Regions from separate parts of the Bacillus hominis genome, predicted to be linked through region 2. Evidence: a T-box and tRNA genes for the amino acid it is inferred to sense, from the RefSeq annotation. Region 2 holds a T-box; the other holds one or more tRNA genes.
What was found. A T-box is a leader RNA that pairs with one kind of tRNA and senses whether it is charged. The one in region 2 lies ahead of trpS (tryptophan--tRNA ligase), so its partner is inferred to be a tRNA-Trp.
Positions count from the first base shown of each region.

Region 1: it has a tRNA-Trp gene. The T-box ahead of trpS (tryptophan--tRNA ligase) is inferred to sense a tRNA for this amino acid. The anticodon was not compared.

Region 1 covers NZ_JAUCFS010000005.1:518,446-524,995, forward strand. The annotation lists rRNA gene QUF93_RS05060 (23S ribosomal RNA) at 1-1,480, shown strand, start outside; rRNA gene rrf (5S ribosomal RNA) at 1,583-1,698, shown strand; tRNA gene QUF93_RS05070 (tRNA-Asn) at 1,707-1,781, shown strand; tRNA gene QUF93_RS05075 (tRNA-Ser) at 1,784-1,875, shown strand; tRNA gene QUF93_RS05080 (tRNA-Glu) at 1,895-1,970, shown strand; tRNA gene QUF93_RS05085 (tRNA-Val) at 1,976-2,051, shown strand; tRNA gene QUF93_RS05090 (tRNA-Met) at 2,076-2,152, shown strand; tRNA gene QUF93_RS05095 (tRNA-Met) at 2,210-2,286, shown strand; tRNA gene QUF93_RS05100 (tRNA-Met) at 2,344-2,420, shown strand; tRNA gene QUF93_RS05105 (tRNA-Asp) at 2,424-2,499, shown strand; tRNA gene QUF93_RS05110 (tRNA-Phe) at 2,509-2,584, shown strand; tRNA gene QUF93_RS05115 (tRNA-Thr) at 2,599-2,674, shown strand; tRNA gene QUF93_RS05120 (tRNA-Tyr) at 2,685-2,768, shown strand; tRNA gene QUF93_RS05125 (tRNA-Trp) at 2,777-2,850, shown strand; tRNA gene QUF93_RS05130 (tRNA-His) at 2,870-2,945, shown strand; tRNA gene QUF93_RS05135 (tRNA-Gln) at 3,009-3,083, shown strand; tRNA gene QUF93_RS05140 (tRNA-Gly) at 3,089-3,163, shown strand; tRNA gene QUF93_RS05145 (tRNA-Cys) at 3,178-3,248, shown strand; tRNA gene QUF93_RS05150 (tRNA-Leu) at 3,259-3,340, shown strand; gene QUF93_RS05155 (YebC/PmpR family DNA-binding transcriptional regulator) at 3,604-4,323, shown strand; gene QUF93_RS05160 (NUDIX hydrolase) at 4,474-4,935, shown strand; gene QUF93_RS05165 (transglycosylase domain-containing protein) at 5,465-6,241, shown strand; gene QUF93_RS05170 (DsbA family protein) at 6,429-6,550, shown strand, end outside.
Region 2 covers NZ_JAUCFS010000005.1:1,141,254-1,147,803, forward strand. The annotation lists gene QUF93_RS08165 (YjbA family protein) at 1-550, shown strand, start outside; gene trpS (tryptophan--tRNA ligase) at 818-1,807, opposite strand; T-box leader at 1,882-2,099, opposite strand; gene QUF93_RS08175 (DUF3899 domain-containing protein) at 2,205-2,585, opposite strand; gene QUF93_RS08180 (peptide ABC transporter substrate-binding protein) at 2,905-4,539, shown strand; gene opp3b (oligopeptide ABC transporter permease) at 4,667-5,596, shown strand; gene opp3C (oligopeptide ABC transporter permease) at 5,593-6,550, shown strand, end outside.

The DNA of each region.
Region 1 (6,550 bases), 620 kb from region 2:
ATATTCCTGTACCACCTCTTTATCGTTTGAGCAATGGAGGGACGCAGAAGGATAGAAGAAGCGTGCGATTGGTTGTGCACGTCAAGCAGTTAGGCTGATAAGTAGGCAAATCCGCTTATCGTGAAGGCTGAGCTGTGATGGGGAAGCTCCTTATGGAGCGAAGTCTTTGATTCCCCGCTGCCAAGAAAAGCTTCTAGCGAGATAAAAGGTGCCTGTACCGCAAACCGACACAGGTAGGCGAGGAGAGAACCTAAGGTGTGCGAGAGAACTCTGGTTAAGGAACTCGGCAAAATGACCCCGTAACTTCGGGAGAAGGGGTGCTTCTTAACGGAAAGCCGCAGTGAATAGGCCCAAGCGACTGTTTAGCAAAACACAGGTCTCTGCGAAGCCGTAAGGCGAAGTATAGGGGCTGACACCTGCCCGGTGCTGGAAGGTTAAGGAGAGGGGTTAGCGTAAGCGAAGCTCTGAACTGAAGCCCCAGTAAACGGCGGCCGTAACTATAACGGTCCTAAGGTAGCGAAATTCCTTGTCGGGTAAGTTCCGACCCGCACGAAAGGTGTAACGATTTGGGCACTGTCTCAACCAGAGACTCGGTGAAATTATAGTACCTGTGAAGATGCAGGTTACCCGCGACAGGACGGAAAGACCCCGTGGAGCTTTACTGCAGCCTGATATTGAATTTTGGTACAGTTTGTACAGGATAGGCGGGAGCCATTGAAACCGGAGCGCTAGCTTCGGTGGAGGCGCTGGTGGGATACCGCCCTGACTGTATTGAAATTCTAACCTACGGGTCTTATCGACCCGGGAGACAGTGTCAGGTGGGCAGTTTGACTGGGGCGGTCGCCTCCTAAAGTGTAACGGAGGCGCCCAAAGGTTCCCTCAGAATGGTTGGAAATCATTCGTAGAGTGCAAAGGCATAAGGGAGCTTGACTGCGAGACCTACAAGTCGAGCAGGGACGAAAGTCGGGCTTAGTGATCCGGTGGTTCCGCATGGAAGGGCCATCGCTCAACGGATAAAAGCTACCCCGGGGATAACAGGCTTATCTCCCCAAGAGTCCACATCGACGGGGAGGTTTGGCACCTCGATGTCGGCTCATCGCATCCTGGGGCTGTAGTCGGTCCCAAGGGTTGGGCTGTTCGCCCATTAAAGCGGTACGCGAGCTGGGTTCAGAACGTCGTGAGACAGTTCGGTCCCTATCCGTCGTGGGCGTAGGAAATTTGAGAGGAGCTGTCCTTAGTACGAGAGGACCGGGATGGACGCACCGCTGGTGTACCAGTTGTTCTGCCAAGGGCATAGCTGGGTAGCTATGTGCGGAAGGGATAAGTGCTGAAAGCATCTAAGCATGAAGCCCCTCAAGATGAGATTTCCCATAGCGTAAGCTAGTAAGATCCCTGAAAGATGATCAGGTTGATAGGTTCGAGGTGGAAGCATGGTGACATGTGGAGCTGACGAATACTAATAGATCGAGGACTTAACCATATAATATGAAGCAAATGTTATCTAGTTTTGAGAGAACATAAAAAAACTTGTTGACTTTATAAGTGAATAAGGTATAATAATGTTTGTCTCAAAAGAATAATGTCTGGTAATGATGGCAGAGAGGTCACACCTGTTCCCATACCGAACACGGAAGTTAAGCTCTCTAGCGCCGATGGTAGTTGGGACCTTGTCCCTGTGAGAGTAGGACGTTGCCAGGCAATATTATTCCGCAGTAGCTCAGCGGTAGAGCTATCGGCTGTTAACCGATCGGTCGTAGGTTCGATCCCTACCTGCGGAGCCATTGGAGAGCTGTCCGAGTCGGCCGAAGGAGCACGATTGGAAATCGTGTATACGTCACAAGCGTATCAAGGGTTCGAATCCCTTGCTCTCCGCCATAAGGAATTTATAATATTTGGCCCGTTGGTCAAGTGGTTAGAGACACCGCCCTTTCACGGCGGTAACACGGGTTCGAATCCCGTACGGGTCACCACTTTTGGAGGATTAGCTCAGCTGGGAGAGCACCTGCCTTACAAGCAGGGGGTCGGCGGTTCGATCCCGTCATCCTCCACCATATAAATTATATGAATAATATTGTCGCGGGGTGGAGCAGTACGGTAGCTCGTCGGGCTCATAACCCGAAGGTCGCAGGTTCAAATCCTGTCCCCGCAACCAAAAATTTTCATAATTTGGTTGCTAACACTTATCATATAATTATATAAATAATATTATCGCGGGGTGGAGCAGTACGGTAGCTCGTCGGGCTCATAACCCGAAGGTCGCAGGTTCAAATCCTGTCCCCGCAACCAAAAATTTTCATAATTTGGTTGCTAACACTTATCATATAATTATATAAATAATATTATCGCGGGGTGGAGCAGTACGGTAGCTCGTCGGGCTCATAACCCGAAGGTCGCAGGTTCAAATCCTGTCCCCGCAACCAAATGGTCCCGTGGTGTAGTGGTTAACATGCCTGCCTGTCACGCAGGAGATCGCCGGTTCGACCCCGGTCGGGACCGCCATTTTAATAAGGCTCGGTAGCTCAGTCGGTAGAGCAGAGGACTGAAAATCCTCGTGTCGGCGGTTCGATTCCGTCCCGAGCCACCATTTTAATAAAATATGCCGGCTTAGCTCAATTGGTAGAGCAACTGACTTGTAATCAGTAGGTTGGGGGTTCAAGTCCTCTAGCCGGCACCATGTAAGTTTCGGAGGGGTAGCGAAGTGGCTAAACGCGGCGGACTGTAAATCCGCTCCTTCGGGTTCGGCAGTTCGAATCTGCCCCCCTCCACCATTTTACATAGGGGCATAGTTTAAAGGTAGAACTGAGGTCTCCAAAACCTCCAGTGTGGGTTCAATTCCTACTGCCCCTGCCAAATATATAAACACAACATGGCGGTTGTGGCGAAGTGGTTAACGCACCGGATTGTGGCTCCGGCATTCGTGGGTTCGATTCCCATCAGTCGCCCCATTTTTATTTTAAAAATTACAAATAATATAATTGATACTTACATATAATTAAGTAAGAAATCGATGGGCTATAGCCAAGCGGTAAGGCAACGGACTTTGACTCCGTCATGCGCTGGTTCGAATCCAGCTAGCCCAGCCATTTTTGCGGAAGTAGTTCAGTGGTAGAATACAACCTTGCCAAGGTTGGGGTCGCGGGTTCGAATCCCGTCTTCCGCTCCATTTTAACTTCATATGGCGGCATAGCCAAGTGGTAAGGCAGAGGTCTGCAAAACCTTTACCACCGGTTCAAATCCGGTTGCCGCCTTTCTTATTATGCCGATGTGGCGGAATTGGCAGACGCGCACGACTCAAAATCGTGTTCCTTCGGGAGTGTCGGTTCGACCCCGACCATCGGTATCGGCGATGTAAAAAAACTCTAACAGAAATGTTAGAGTTTTTTTTGTTAAATTATATTATGTGATTTTAAAATTCGTAATAAACTTAGGAATTCATGTATAATATAACTTGTCGAAAGAACAAAATGATAGTAATTTATATTATGTCTGTAATATGAATTAAAAATGAACTTTTTATATTTCTTTTAAAAATGTGTTGAATACACATTATATTTCATATTAATATTTTTATGTAGATTTAAAACGGGAAAGAGAGTGGAAAGTATGGGCCGTAAATGGAACAATATTAAAGACAAAAAAGCATCAAAAGATGCAAATACAAGCCGTATATACGCGAAATTTGGACGTGAAATTTATGTGGCAGCAAAACAAGGCGAGCCAGATCCAGAATCAAACCAAACGTTAAGAGTAGTATTAGAGCGTGCGAAAACATACAACGTGCCAAGAACAATTATTGACCGTGCAGTTGAAAAGGCAAAAGGCGGTTCAGAAGAAAATTATGACGAGCTTCGTTATGAAGGTTTTGGACCAAATGGATCTATGGTAATTGTAGATACACTGACAAATAACGTAAACCGTACTGCAGCCGATGTACGAGCTGCATTTAGCAAAAATAGTGGTAACATGGGTGTAAACGGTTCTGTGGCTTACATGTTTGATGCGACAGCTGTTATCGGTCTTGAAGGCAAAACGTCAGATGAGGTTCTTGAAATCTTAATGGAAGCAGATGTAGATGCACGTGACATTCTAGAGGAAGAAGATTCTGTTATCGTTTATGCTGAACCTGATCAGTTCCATTCAGTACAATCTGCACTTAAAGATGCTGGAGTTGAGGAATTTACAGTTGCAGAATTAACAATGCTTGCACAAAGTGATGTAGAACTTCCTGAAGATGCTCAAGTACAATTTGAAAAAATGGTTGATGCATTAGAAGATTTAGAAGATGTACAGCAAGTTTACCACAACGTAGACTTAGGGGAATAATATAAGACAGAAGATCCTTTCCTTTAACGGACAGGGTCTTTTTTTTATGAAGTTAATTAAGATGATGAATTATTAAAGGTGTATTGCTGTAGAGAGGGAATATGGTTATAGGGTGTATATGAAGTAATCGTATTTCTAGGAGGTCTTAATGTGGAACATAAAACACCAAAGCATATTGTTGCCGTAGCAGGTTATTTAACAAATGAAAAGGATGAGGTGCTTTTAACGAAAGTGCACTGGCGAGCTGATACGTGGGAAATGCCTGGAGGACAGGTAGAAGAAGGGGAAGCGCTCGATCAAGCTGTTTGCAGAGAAATAATGGAAGAAACAGGATTAACTGTGAAGCCCATCGGGGTTACAGGGATTTATTATAATGCTTCTATGCATATTGTAGCTGTTGTTTTTAAAGTCGCATATGTTAGTGGAGAAATAAAAATTCAACCTGAAGAAATACAAGAAGCTAAATTTGTTGCTTTAAATGAAGAGAACATCGATGAGTATATAACGCGTCCTCATATGAAATCAAGGACGCTTGATGCGATGAAAGCAACGAATTTCATTCCATACGAAACATGGGAAGTTCAGCCATATAATCTTATAGGAAGATTGTAAAGTTTTGGTTAGTTATTTGAGGGCATCTCAAATTGCTAACCTTTTCTTTATGTATACTGTTTCAGAAAAAGGTCACAATAATAAAATGTAGGCTAATAATTAGTGGAGGAAGCAGGACTACCACCTAACTTCCTAGCTTTAGCTAAGTTTTGAGGGAGAAGTCTTACTGCCCAAAAATAGCGAGATAATCCGAAAGCTAGTATTGATTTAGGGAACACTAGTTCTGTATAATGATGATATATCGTATATAATTAGATTGCTAGATGTTTAAAAGTATAAACGTATAAACTGATATAATAAAAGAATGAAGTGAAATTAAGGAGAGTACTACTTCCTATAAATAGTGTGATAAATAAATGTATATTCAACATTTCATATGAATAGTAGATAAAAAAGGACTGTGATACAATACATTTTTACACCTTACAATGTTGTAAGGTAGGTGTAAGAGAAATCGATGGGATATTCTTTTACAACAAGGTATTCTTAAGTTAAGAGTTATATGCTGTGTGGAAAAGAGGTGTTCAAGATGAAAGAACGAGTATTATCCAGAGTGAATTATCATCAAAAAGTTGCATTAAATCCATTAACTAAATTTCTTTATAAAGCCATTATATTATTATTATTGTTAAGTTTTGCATTATTATTCGTTGGAAATGTAATGATTGAGCGAAGTGATATTAGTAAATTACATGTACCCGCTAAGTTAGAGGTGCCAGAGTCATTAACACACGCATTTATTGCGACGGAAGATAAAAGGTTTTATCATCATAACGGTTTAGACTATATAGCAATTATCAGGGCGTCTATTGAAAATATAAAAGCTGGTGGTGTTGTGCAAGGAGGAAGCACGATTACACAGCAACTATCTAAAAATGCTTTTTTATCTAATGAACGTACATTTTCTCGTAAGTGGAAAGAAATTTTTTATACGAAAAAGATTGAACGTACATTCACAAAGGATGAGATTTTTAAATTATATGTGAGTAATATTTACTACGGAGAAGGAGCATGGGGAATTGAAAAAGCAGCAAACCTTTACTTCGGTAAAAAGGTGGATCAATTAACACTTGCTGAAAGTGCAATGATGGCTGCTGTAGTAAAAGCACCAGCTTATTACTCACCTGCACAAAATTATGATAAAGCAGTTGAGAGACGGAATGTAGTTTTAAGGCTAATGGAGAAAGAAGGGTATATAAATCATGATGAATATGTGCAAGCAGTTAGTGAGAAATTAGTAATTCGTCATGATATAAAAACAGAGCAATCCATGTTAAAAAATGCCCGTGAAAAAGCAGTAAGTTAAGAGAAGTTCCTATATAGGGACTTCTTTTTTTGAATAATTTGTGACAAAACGTGACACAATATCGTCACAAATGTTGTATTTTTGTAATTTATGTGAGCGTGTTCATTGCGTGACCTATGTAAGTATTGATATTATGTGTATTGTGTACAATGCTGTATACAGAATATGAATTTAAAGAGGAATGTATATGAAATCATCGAACAAACTCATGGCTCTTGGTGTAGTTTTTTCTATCGCAGTATTGATTGTAATCGGGACAATTGTGTATAGCATCATAAATGACAAAAAAGATAAAGGGAATGAGATGTT
Region 2 (6,550 bases):
CGTACATCATAAGGCTTATATTCGTAAAAATCACGAACGTTTGCAACAAGAGTATTGTTTTGTAGTTACAGATGGAAAAGGAATTATTGCGATTGATTCAATCGGCTACAATGTGCCGATTCGAAAAAGTAGGCTAATACCGCGTCAAGAACAGATGGTATACGAGATGGTAGAAAATGTGCAAGCAGAAAAGTATGAGTTCCAAGTGGAAGAGATTGAAAAAGAACATCATATTTTATCACCATCGCCTTTCATTATGAATGGCCTAACTCGTAAAGAAAGACAGCTTAAACAATTATTATTTATGGCGTTAGATCAATTACATACAACGAAAAATCCAGCTGAAATTCGCTATTGGTTCACGGAGTGGGATCCATCAGCATACGGAATGGTTCAACATATGGAGTTTGAAGATGTTTGGACTAAGCTTTATGATGAAGCGAAAACTGGATGGTCTGAAAAGCACGAACAATTATGCGAGCGCCTTGTAAAAGGACAACCGTTTTTCGAAAAGTTATGGGAAATGGAAAACGAGCAGAAGGTAAATTAAAAAAACCGCCAATTGGCGGTTTTTTTATATGGAGTCGGCAAGCTCTTCGTGTCTAAGAACCTTTCGCATAAGAAGGAAAAAAGCGCCTTTTATGTGAAAGAACCTGAGCCAGTCAGAGCTGAGCGAGCCGCTTCCGCTTTTTATGAAATCCAGCTCCGGCTCCTAGCCCTTCGCGTCTAAGAACCTTCCCCACGAGAAGGTAAAAAGCACCTTCTGTGGGAAAGAACCTTAGCCGTCAGGGCTAAGCAGTCGCCTCCGCTTTATATGTTACCTACGTTTTCTGCTTAGTCCCATTGCGTTTTCTACTTTGCGTAGTTGTTTGAATGCAACGTGGTTTGCTTTTTCGGCACCTTTGTCTAGAATTTCGTCTAGCTCTGGGGAGTTGATTAGTTCGTTATATTTGTCTTGGATTGGACGAATTGCTTCTACAACTACTTGTGCTAGGTCACCTTTGAAGTCGCCATATCCTTTTCCTTCGTACATTGCTTCTATTTCTTCCACTGTTTTTCCTGAGAATGAAGAGTAGATTGTTAATAAGTTAGCAATACCAGGTTTGTTTTCTTTATCAAATTTAACGATACCGTCAGAGTCAGTTACGGCACTTTTAATTTTCTTTTCGATTGTTTTTGGATCATCAAGCATGCTGATCATCGATTTTGGATTTGGATCAGATTTGCTCATTTTTTTCGTAGGTTCTGTTAATGACATAACGCGTGCCCCTACTTTTGGAATGCGGATTTCAGGAATCGTGAACACTTCGCGGAAACGTTTGTTGAAGCGCTCTGCTAGGTCGCGTGTTAATTCCATATGTTGTTTTTGGTCATCACCAACAGGCACGATTTCTGTGTTGTAAAGTAAAATATCAGCAGCCATTAATGGTGGATACGTAAGTAATCCAGCTGGAACTGAATCTCTACCAGATGCTTTATCTTTATATTGTGTCATACGCTCTAATTCTCCAACGTACGCAACAGATTGCATAATCCATCCTAGTTGAGCGTGTGCTGGCACTTCTGATTGTACAAATAAAGTAGCTTTTTCAGGATCGATGCCGCATGCAACGTATAGCGCAGCAAGACTGCGGATGTTTTTACGAAGTTGTACGGGATCTTGAGGTACTGTAATCGCATGTTGGTTTACAATACAGAAATAACAGTCGTGTTCGTTTTGAAGTTCTGTAAATTGCTTCATAGCTCCTAAATAGTTTCCAAGTGTAATTGTTCCGCTTGGCTGGATACCAGAAAAGATAACTGACATAAGTAATTCCTCCTAAAATTGAATGTGCGATGGGGAAGAGAAGGCATACAAAAAAGCCCATTCATCCCAAATTACATAGGGGCGAATGGACCGCGGTACCACCCTAATTATTTCACAGCTGTGAAATCTCTCAAGATCCATAATAACGTCTGGATATGACGCCAAAGCCTACTACTTTCGGTTCGGTTTGGTGCTCAAAAGCCCATTCCATACTGTACAATTACTTGTTCACACCAGCCACAAGCTCTCTGAAATTGCCCCAATATGTACTCTTCTTTATCATCGCATACATATAAATTTATTTATTGTTAACTGAGTCCTTTTAATATGAAAGAACTAAAGTTTTATAACAAAATGTTTTGCTGATTATTATATCATATGGAATAGTGTTTGCAAACTACATCAAAATAGTAAAGCTAATGAGGGTCGAGAACAACCCAAGTACGATACCAGTAATACAAATCGGATACGTCCATTTGAATGAATATGTTTTATAAATACGTTCTTTCTTATCGATAGGTTCCTCAGCTTCTTCAATTAAAGAGTCAATCTTTTTGTTCGTACCAAATACTCTTTGGAATGCGTAAATGGTTACGTTAAAAAATCCATTTTGAAAGATGTATAAAAAACCACCTATAAGAATAAAAAACAATGCGATATAGAATGAGATGTTGACAAAATTCAACAAAAACTGAGATGAAACGAGGAATGCGCCCACACTAGCAGCGATTATCGCTACAAAAAATAGTATACAAGTATGAAAAAAAACTTTATTCAAAATATTCCCCTCCGTCAAAATATTACTAGAATTATTATACTATAAAAGTTATAATAAGTAATATAAAAAATTTTTTGAAAATTATACGCAATTACAGTTCTAATTTCAAGATGATGGTAGCAATGTTAACGTATCCCTTTACAAAAAATTAAAAATATAAACATTTTATTAAAAATTTTAACAAAAAAACAAAAAACTATATTCACAATCGTCATATTATATGTATAATGAAAATTGTAGAAACTTGGAGATTATTCTTTCAATTCTGTTTTTCTACAAGTTAGGGTACAGGAAGTGCAATTAGGGGAGGCAACACAACATGAAGAAAAAGATACCGCTATTGCTTGCATCGACGTTGACAGTAAGTGTGCTAGGAGCCTGTAGTTATCAAAAAGATGATAATAAGGCAAGCGCGAAAGGATCCAGTACTTCAAATAAGCAAGTATTGAATCTAACAGAAACTGCTGAAATACCAACAATGGATACGACGTTATCAACGGATGCAGCATCTTCTAACATCATGAATAACACAATGGAAGGATTGTATCGTCTGGGGAAAGACGATAAACTTGTTCCAGGAGTCGCTAAATCTTATGAGAAATCAGAAGATGGTAAAAAGTATGTATTTAAATTACGTGAAGATGCGAAATGGTCGAATGGTGAACCTGTAACAGCGAAAGACTTCGTTTATTCTTGGAGAAGAGCTGTTGATTCAAATACGGGTGCCAAATTTGCTTACATACTATTTGATGTGAAAAATGCAGAGAAAATTAATAAAAAAGAACTACCAGTTGAGGAACTTGGTGTAAAAGCAATTGATGATCACACACTTGAAGTGGAATTAGATAACCCTGTTCCTTATTTTGTAAGTTTAACAGTCTATCCAACATTTTATCCTTTGAATGAGAAATTTGTAAAAGAACAAGGAACAAAATTTGGATTAGAATCCAATACGACACTTTATAATGGCCCATTCGTTTTAAGTGAATGGAAACATGAACAAAGTTTCCACCTTAAGAAAAATCCAACGTATTGGGAAAATAAAGTAGTGAAGCTTGAGGAGATAAACTTCAATATTGTTAAGGATCGTTCAACTGCTATAAATTTATATGAAACGAAAGCGATTGATCGTGTAGTATTAACATCAGAATTTGTAGATAAATACAAATCAGATGCTGATTTTAAAACAATTAAGAGACCATCTACACAATTCATTCGTTTAAATGAAAAAAATAAATTTTTAGCCAATAAAAATATCCGAAAAGCAATTGCGATGTCCTTTGAACGTGAAAATATCGGAAAAGTTATCTTAAACGATGGTTCAGAAGGCATGTATGGTTTTGTTCCGAAAGGTTTGGCAAAAGGACCTAACGGAAAAGACTTCCGTGAAGAGAACGGAAAGCTTATAAAAGAGGATGTTAAAGAAGCTCAAAAATATTGGGAAGCTGGTAAAAAAGAACTTGGTGTAGACAAAGTAGAGTTAGAGTTATTAAACTTTGATACTGATGATGCAAAAAAAATCGGAGAGTATTTAAAGGGACAATTCGAAAAGAACTTACCAGGTTTAACAGTTTCAACAAAAATGCAGCCATTTGCACAAAAATTAAAACTTGAAGCAAGTGGAGATTATGCGATGTCATATGCGGGATGGAGTCCAGATTATATGGACCCAATGTCATTCCTTGAAATGTATACAACAGGTAATTCACAAAATAAAGTGAATTACGCAAATCCAGCTTATGATGAACTAATTAAGAAAGCCAAAACAGAAGTAGATGTACAAGCCCGTTGGGACGCTCTATTAAAAGCAGAACAACAATTGCTTGAAGATGCAGCGATTGCTCCAGTATATCAACCTGGAAAGGCATATTTACAACGTAGTTCAATTACGGGCCTATTAGAACATAAATACGGCGGAGAATTTAGCTATAAGTGGGTTGAACTCAAAAACTAAAAATGGTTTCCATCATGAATAAGGGTATATGCCTATGATGGGCATGTGCTCTTATTTTAAAAAAATAAAAGTAAGAATATTTTAAACTATCTTATTGCTTTTGAGAAAAACGGGGAGGTGCTTGACTATGGGACGTTATGTATTAAAACGTTTCGTGTACATGGCTTTGACATTATTTTTAATTACTACACTGACTTTCTTTTTGATGAAATTACTTCCGGGTTCACCGCTTAAAAATCAGGAGAAATTATCACCGGCACAAAAAGAAATCATTCTTGAAAAATATGGTTTAAATGATCCAGTACCAGTTCAATATGCACGTTACTTAGGTAACTTAGCAAAAGGTGATTTAGGGGTATCATTCCAATATGATAACCGCCCAGTAACAGATATGATTGTGGATCGTATTGGACCATCAGCACAACTTGGTTTACAAGCGATTATATTAGGAACATTTATCGGTTTAATTTTAGGAATCGTTGCGGCACTTCGTAACAATACGTGGGTCGATTATGGGGCGACAATTATTTCCGTACTCGGGATGTCGGTACCGTCATTCGTATTCGCCGCATTACTACAATATTTCGTAGGGGTAAAACTTGGTTGGTTCCCAGTAGCATTTTGGAAAGGACCGGAGTTTACAGTAATGCCTACAATTGCCTTATCGATGGCAGTTATCGCAACAATCGCACGTTTCGCTCGTGCAGAGTTAATTGAGGTTATGCAAGCTGACTACATTTTAACAGCGAAAGCGAAAGGAATTAGCCAAGGCGTTATCATTATCAAGCACGCACTTCGTAACGCATTAATTCCAGTTGTAACAATTTTAGGACCAATGGTTGCAGGATTAATTACAGGGACACTAGTTATTGAGCAAATTTACGCTGTACCTGGACTTGGGGAACAATTCGTTAAATCGATTACAGTGAATGACTATACAGTTATTATGGGAACTACAATTTTCTATAGTGCGATCTTCATCTTAGTTATTTTCATTGTCGATATTTTATACGGAATTATTGATCCTCGTATTCGTTTAGCGGGAGGGAAAAAATGATGAAAGATGTACAAAAATTATCTCCAGATTTATTTCAACCAGCCAATCAAAGTAATGTTGATAATGAAGTCATTGCCCGTCCAAGCTTAACGTTTTGGCAAGATGTAAGAAGACGTTTGTTCCAACATAAAGGTGCGATGTTTGGTTTCGTATTATTAAGCCTTATTGTATTACTAGCAATTATAGGACCGATGGTAAGTAAACACTCATATAAAGAGCAGGATTTAGGTCGTGCGAAAATGCCACCGAAAATTCCAGTGATTGAAAATATTCATTGGCTACCATTTGACGGTACAGATCAATATGGTGTTGATCAATATGAAAAACGTGATATTAAAGAGTACTTCTGGTTTGGTACAGATGATCTTGGCCGTGATTTATGGACAAGAACATGGGAGGGTACACGTGTATCATTATATATCGCTCTTTTAGCAGCAGCGATTGACCTAGTAATCGGGGTCGCATACGGAGGTATTTCAGCGTTCTATGGCGGTAGAGTAGATAATATTATGCAACGTATTATGGAGATTATTAACGGTATTCCATACTTAATCATCGTTATTTTAATGGTAATCATTATGGGATCAGGTATTTGGTCGATTACACTCGCGATGGCAATTACAGGTTGGATAGGGATGTCGCGTATCGTTCGTGGACAAATCCTAAAATTAAAAAACCAAGAATATGTATTAGCATCTCGTACATTAGGGGCAACAAATACACAGTTAATTGTGAAGCACTTAATTCCGAACGTAATGGGACCAATTATCGTAATGACAATGTTTACAATTCCAACAGCGGTATTTGGTGAAGCATTCTTAAGCTTCATCGGACTAGGTATTCAGCCACCATTCGCATCACTTGGTTCTCTTGTAAACGATGGTTATAAATCAATTCAAACGTATCCACATATGATGTTCATCCCAGCGGTTGTCATCAGTATGTTAATCTTAG